2 regions of the Acidovorax sp. LjRoot129 genome follow, and region 1 is predicted to be linked to the other one. Evidence: riboswitches for the same ligand, from Rfam matches in the RefSeq annotation. Region 1 holds a riboswitch; the other holds the start of a gene.
The links. A riboswitch is a leader RNA that binds a small molecule or an ion and turns the genes downstream of it on or off. The one in region 1 is predicted to bind thiamine pyrophosphate.
Positions count from the first base shown of each region.

Region 2: linked by a shared signal. The riboswitch ahead of thiC (phosphomethylpyrimidine synthase ThiC) and the one ahead of ACSQ3Q_RS14940 (purine-cytosine permease family protein) in region 1 are both predicted to bind thiamine pyrophosphate.

Region 1 covers NZ_CAXUSE020000001.1:3,242,118-3,245,518, reverse strand. The annotation lists gene thiD (bifunctional hydroxymethylpyrimidine kinase/phosphomethylpyrimidine kinase) at 1-797, shown strand, start outside; gene ACSQ3Q_RS14940 (purine-cytosine permease family protein) at 919-2,199, opposite strand; TPP riboswitch at 2,356-2,460, opposite strand; gene ACSQ3Q_RS14935 (helix-turn-helix domain-containing protein) at 2,502-3,386, opposite strand.
Region 2 covers NZ_CAXUSE020000001.1:963,478-966,878, forward strand. The annotation lists gene ftsZ (cell division protein FtsZ) at 1-292, shown strand, start outside; gene lpxC (UDP-3-O-acyl-N-acetylglucosamine deacetylase) at 635-1,558, shown strand; gene ACSQ3Q_RS04460 (hypothetical protein) at 1,596-1,748, shown strand; TPP riboswitch at 1,787-1,909, shown strand; gene thiC (phosphomethylpyrimidine synthase ThiC) at 2,022-3,401, shown strand, end outside.

The DNA.
Region 1 (3,401 bases):
TTGCGGGCTCGGACAGCGGCGGCGGGGCAGGCATCCAGGCCGACCTCAAGACCTTCAGCGCCCTGGGCTGCTACGGCATGACGGCCATCACGGCCATCACGGCGCAAAACACCTGTGGAGTCACCGGCATCCACGGCATTCCGCCCGAGATGCTCAAGGCCCAGATCGACGCCGTGGTGCAGGACATCGGCGTGGATGCCGTCAAGATTGGCATGCTGCATTCGCCCGAGGTGGTGCGCGTGGTGGCCGACGCCATCCGCACCTACCAGCTGCCGCACGTGGTGCTGGACCCGGTGATGGTGGCCACCAGCGGCGACCGGCTGATCGCACAGGAGACCGTGGCCGTGCTGGTGCAAGAGCTGTTTCCGCTGGCCGAGGTGATCACGCCCAACCTGGACGAAGCCGGCTGGCTGCTGGGCCGCAGCATCAAGGGCGTGGAAACGCTGGGCGAAGCCGCGCAGGCGCTGTGCGCGTTGGGCGCGCGCGCGGCGCTGCTCAAGGGGGGGCACCTGCCAGGGCATTGGGTGGTGGATGTGCTGGCCACACGCGGCGGTGGGCTGCAGCGGCTCGAATCCCCGCGCATCGCCACGCACAACGGCCATGGCACGGGCTGCACGCTGTCGTCCGCGATTGCCGCTCACCTGGCGCTGGGCTTGCCGCTTCAGCAGGCGGTGGAGCGCGCCCGCAACTACATCCTGGGTGCCATCGCCGCGGGGGCCGACGTGCACACCGGCCAAGGGCACGGCCCGCTGAACCACGGCTATGCCCCGGTCGCCCAGGTGGTGGTGCAGGGTTGATTTTTTGAGTGTTTTAGGCCGCTAGCGCTTGTGTGTCAAGCGCTTGTTGCTATAAAAATAATAGTAAACGCCTGCAAGCCTCGCACAAGGCTGCAGCGGCCTGGGCCGCCGCCGCGGGGCGTCAGGCGCGGCGCGGGCGCGTGGCCCAGGCCAGCACCAGGCTGAACGCCAGTGCAGGCAAGGCCGAACCCGCCCCGGGCACCACCTTGGGTGCAAGGTGGTACACCGCAATGCCCAGTACCCAGATCGCCACGGGGACCGCATTGACCCGGCGCGCCGCGGCCAGCAATGCGGGCGCATTGGCTCCAAACGCCAACCGACCCAGGATCACGCCAAAGAGGGGCACAAACACCGAGCTGAGCAGCAGCAAAAACGGCTCCAGGCTGTGGATGGGCAACACCAGCGCAAGCGCGGTGCACACGGCGGCCATGGCCAGGCCCCATTTGCGCACGCCCCAGCGGGGCAGCAGGCTGTGGGCCGACACCGCGCCCGAGTACGCATCGCCATAGGCGTTGTCCACTTCGTCAATCAGGATGAGTGACAGCGCAATCAGCCCGCCCTGGGCCAGCAGCAGCGCCTGCACCAGGTCCTTGCTGGGCAAGGTCAGGGCCACTAGCACGCCCAGCGTGTAGCACCACATGTTGGCCAGCGCATAGCCTAGCCAGGTGCCGCGCAATGCGGAACCGCCGTTCTTGCCGTGGCGCGCGTAGTCGGCCACCAGCGGCAGCCAAGAGATGGGCATGGCGATCACCAGGTCCAGCGCGGGCAAAACGCCCATGCCGCCTTCGCCCTTGCGCGTCCACAGTGCTTCAAAACCTTGTGTCTGCGCCAGCGACAAGAACTGCCACGACAGCCACAGCAGCGACAGCACCACCAGCGGCAGCGCCACGCGTGCGATCACCTTGCGCACCAGCTGCACCATCGAGCCGCTGATGAGCAGCATCACCACGCCGCCCCACACCAGCGTGGCCAGCACGGGCCAGTGCGCACCGGCCAAGTGGCCGGACTGCTGGCCGATGGCCACGGTGGCGTCGCGCATCACCACCAGCTCGAACGTGCCCCAGCCCACCAGCTGCACGATGTTCAGGATGATCGGCAGGCTGGCGAAGGTGCGGCCATACACCGCGTGCATCAGGCCCGCACTGGCCAGGCCGCTGTCGCAACCGATCTTGGCCACCCAGCCCAGCAGGCCTGCGCCCACGATGGAGCCGCAGACGATGGCAATCAGCGCCTCCTGAGTGCCCAGCGCAGGCATCAGGTACGCGCCCACCTGCATGACCAGCAAACCCACGCCCAGGCTGAACCAGAGCGAGGCATGGTCGTGCCACTGAAAGACACGGCGGTCGGGGGATACGGGGGCCAGCGCTTCGTTGGCGGCGGGCGCAGCGGGGGATGAGGACATGGGCAGGCTCCGTGCAGTACAGACATGACCTACGCAAAACAGGGCTCAGGCCAGCGGCTCAGCCCCAGGCGGGCTGATGTCGCATCCCGATTTGCGTAAGTCCTAACAGAGCAGGGCGGCGGCCTGAAGGCGCAGCCCAAGATCACTCAAGGTCCGGCCCAAACAGACATGCTTCCCTGCGCGAGGATGATCTCAATCAGGTTCAAAGGGACTCTCTCAGTCGATTCCGGCGGCCCGGTGACGACACCCCTAGCGATGGCGCTCCGCGAAAGGAGCGCGGTGGGCATTGTAGTGGGGCGTGTTCAGCGGCCTGTGGCGGCGGCGATGGGGACCGCGTAGTGCATGACCGAGGTGTCCGCCGTCGGGTGGTACTGCGAGTCGTAGATCTCCAGATCCGGCCCCAGGGTGTGCGATTGCCCGGAGGACAGCAGCCAGCTCGAATAGATGTAATTGACCGTGGCATCGACATTTTGCGCAGCACCCCGGTGGGTGAAGCGTGCATAGGTCGCTGCGGGCAGCTCCATCGCCACCATGCCGTCGGGCAGCGCGCCCGGGCCGCGCACCTCGGTGCAGGCCAGGTAGCGCAGCTGTTCGGTGTGTGGCCCCGCGGGTGCCACCACGCCATAACAAATGCCGGGCACCACGTTTTGAATCTCGCCCAGCCGTGGCAGAAACTGGCCCCACAGCGGCGGCAGCTTCTGGCCGAGGTTGTTCTTCTCCGAATCGATGCCGTAGTAGTCGGTAGGCATGCCGACCATTTGCATGGCGGGCCGCTGCTGGATGACCGGCGCCAGCGACAGGTTGCTGTGGATGTGAGCGAGATAGCTTTCGTCGATGCGGATCTTGCGTACGAACAGCGATCGGTTGCCCATCTTGCGGTACTGCGATGGCGTGAGCCGAAAGCAGTCCTTGAAGGCGCGGGTGAAGCTCTCTTGCGTCTCGTAGCCTGCTGCTAGCGCGATGTCCAGCACCGGAAGCCGCGTGCTGGTCAGCTGCTCCAGCGCCCGGGCGAAGCGCCGCGACCGGATGTAGGTCTTCAGGGTCTCACTGGTCAGCGCCTTGAAGATCCGCTGGAAGTGCCACTGGCTCATGCCCGCGGCCCGTGCCACATCGACAAGCTCGATATCCGATTCCAGATGGGCCTCGATGAAATCGATGCCCTCCTGTATTTGCCTGAGATAAAGCACGGTGGTGTTGTCCGA
Region 2 (3,401 bases), 2.3 Mb from region 1:
GGCACGCCAGAACGCGCGCCGCCAGCCTATCTCGGTGGTGCAGGGCGGCCTGCGCACCGGCACGGACAACGTGGCCTATCAGATGCCCCTGGCCGGCGCGGGCGTGATGGGCTCGACCGTGGGTTTGCAGGGCGGCCACGCCGGCGGCACACAGGCCGACTACGGCAGCATGTCGGTGCCCAGCGTGTGGCGCACCAACCGCACGCAGGCTGCCGCGCGTGTCGACGCGCTGTCGTCGGGTGGCATGGACGACCTGGAAATCCCGGCGTTCCTGCGCAAGCAGGCCGACTAGTAGAGGTCTTCCCCCTGAGCGGCTTGCGCCGCTTCCCCCTTCTCTCTGCGCGCTGCGCGCTCCGGGAAGGGGGACGACACCAGCGCGGCGGGGCGGCCCTTGCGCGGTGTCTCTGGCATTGGGCCGTGACGGTTTACACCACCGCGCTTCCTATTTGGCTCGCATGCTCCTCAGCTGCGCAGCCACCGCCGTCTGGCTACGCGGGGCGCGCCAAGCAGCCGTTCTTGGCGCTACCTGCGTGTCCCTGGCAGCTTGCGCCGCGGTTTCCGGCTCTCCGTTTCCTATCAGGGTCATAGGCAGCAACGGGTGGTTTGTGCGGGGTCGGCCCATTAAAATCCAAAGATGCTCCAGCAACGCACCCTCAAGACGATCACCCGCGCCGTGGGCGTAGGCCTGCACAGTGGTCAGAGGGTCGAGCTGACCTTGCGGCCTGCGCAGCCGGACACCGGGATCGTTTTCCGGCGTGTGGACCTGCCGCAGCCTGTGGACATCCCCATCCGTGCCGAGGCGGTGACCGACACCCGGCTGGCCTCCACCATCGCGGTGGGCAGCGCCAAGGTGCATACGGTGGAGCATTTGATGTCGGCCTGCGCGGGGCTGGGCATCGACAACCTGTACGTCGACATCACGGCGGAAGAGGTGCCCATCCTCGACGGTTCGTCTGCGTCCTTCGTGTTCCTGCTGCAGAGCGCTGGCGTGGAACTGCAGAACGCGCCCAAGCGTTTTATCCGCGTTACTCGGCCAGTGGAGGTGCGCGAGGGCGAGGGCGCCAACACCAAATGGGCGCGTCTGGTGCCGTACCACGGCTACAAGCTCAGCTTCGAGATCGATTTTGACCACCCTGCGGTGGACTCCACCGGCCAGCGCGTGGAGTTCGACATGGGTGCGGGCAACTACAGCCGCGACATCGCCCGCGCCCGCACTTTTGGCTTCACACGCGATGTCGAGATGATGCGATCCAACGGCTTGGCCCTGGGCGGCGGGCTCGACAACGCCATCGTGATGGACGATTACAAGGTGCTCAACAGCGACGGCCTGCGCTACGACGATGAGTTCGTGAAGCACAAGATCCTCGATGCCATGGGCGACCTGTACCTCATCGGCAAGCCGCTCCTGGCGGCCTACAGTGCTTTCCGTTCCGGCCACGGCATGAACAACCGGCTGCTGCGCGAACTGCTGGCCCAGCGTGATGCGTGGGAGGTGGTGACCTTCGAAGACGAACGGCAAGCCCCCGGCGGTTTTGCGCAGCCGGCGCGCGCATGGTGAACGGCGGCGCGCGGTGCTGATCTTTCGCTGGCTTGCCATGCTGCTGCTTCTGGCAGCTGCCGTGTCGTTTGCGTTCTACGCCGGCACGGGCCAGGCACGCTACAAGCGGCTTGGGCTGGTGATCCTGAAGTGGACAGTGATTGCCGCCGTGTTTTTCTTTGCAGTGATCCTCATCGGCCGGCTCGCCTGAGGGCGGTGCGGGCGCGCCGGCAGCGCTGGCCTATACTCGCGCCTGCTCCGGGGTGTGCTGATGCACTGAGATGCGGACCGCTTGAAGAAATTCAGGCGGTTTGCGAACCCGACGAACTTGATCCGGTTCATACCGGCGGAAGAAGAGCCGACCTCCTTGTCCCATGCCTGCCATCCGTGCGGGCACATTTGCCTCAGGCGCGCGCGCACTGAGGGGCGCACAGGTCCATTCCGGAGCAGCCATCCACCGCCCCGGAACCAGGAGACCTGCCCCATGAACGCACCCGATCCCCACGCCCAGCTGGCCACCCGCGAGACCTTCGCCGAGTTGCTGGCGCTCACGCGCGAGCCTTTTCCCGCATCCCGCAAGGCCTACATCCCGGGCCATGTCCACCCGGGCCTGCGCGTGCCGGTACGCGACATTGCGTTGACCAACGGCGAGCAGGTCAGCGTCTACGACACCTCGGGCCCCTACACCGACGCCGAGGCCGTGATCGATGTGCGCAAGGGCCTGGCTGATGTGCGCGGTGGCTGGATCACTGGCCGCGGCGATGTGGAGCACTACGAAGGCCGCGCGCCCGTGGCGCTGGACGACGGCCAAAAGAGCGAGGACGCCACCCGCCTGGCGCAGCTGCGCGCGGAGGCTGCCGCCCTGCAGCGCAAGCCCCTGCGTGCCAAGGCTGGCGCCAACGTCACGCAGATGCACTACGCACGCAAAGGCATCGTCACCCCCGAGATGGAATACGTGGCCATCCGCGAAAACGGCAAGCGCGAGTGGATGGAGCAGTACATGGCCGACGCAGGCCGCGAGAAGCGCCTGATGGGCAACCCCATGGGCGCCACCATCCCGCGCATCATCACGCCCGAATTTGTGCGCGACGAGGTGGCACGGGGCCGCGCGATCATCCCCGCCAACATCAACCACCCCGAGGTCGAGCCCATGGCCATCGGGCGCAACTTCAAAGTCAAGATCAACGCCAACATCGGCAACTCGGCTGTCACCTCGAGCATTGAGGAAGAAGTCGAAAAGCTCGTGTGGGCGATCCGCTGGGGCGCCGACAACGTGATGGATTTGTCGACCGGCAAGAACATCCACACCACGCGCGACTGGATCGTGCGCAACTCGCCCGTGCCGATTGGCACGGTGCCGATCTACCAGGCGCTTGAGAAGGTTGGCGGCGTGGCCGAGGACCTGACCTGGGCGATCTATCGCGACACGCTGATCGAGCAGGCTGAGCAGGGCGTGGACTACTTCACCATCCACGCTGGCGTGCGCCTGGCGTACATCCACCTTACGGCGCAGCGGCGCACGGGCATCGTGTCGCGCGGCGGCTCCATCATGGCCAAGTGGTGCATGGCGCACCACCGCGAGAGCTTCCTGTACGAGCATTTCGAAGACATCTGCGACATCATGAAGGCGTACGACGTGTCGTTCAGCCTGGGCGACGGCCTGCGCCCCGGCTGCGCATCGGACGCCAACGACGAAGCCCAGTTCGCCGAGCTGCACACGCTGGGAGAGCTGACCCAGGTGGCCTGGAAGCACGACGTGCAGACCATGATCGAAGGCCCGGGCCACGTGCCCATGCACATGATCCAGGCCAACATGACCGAGCAGCTCAAGACCTGCCACGAGGCGCCGTTCTACACGCTGGGC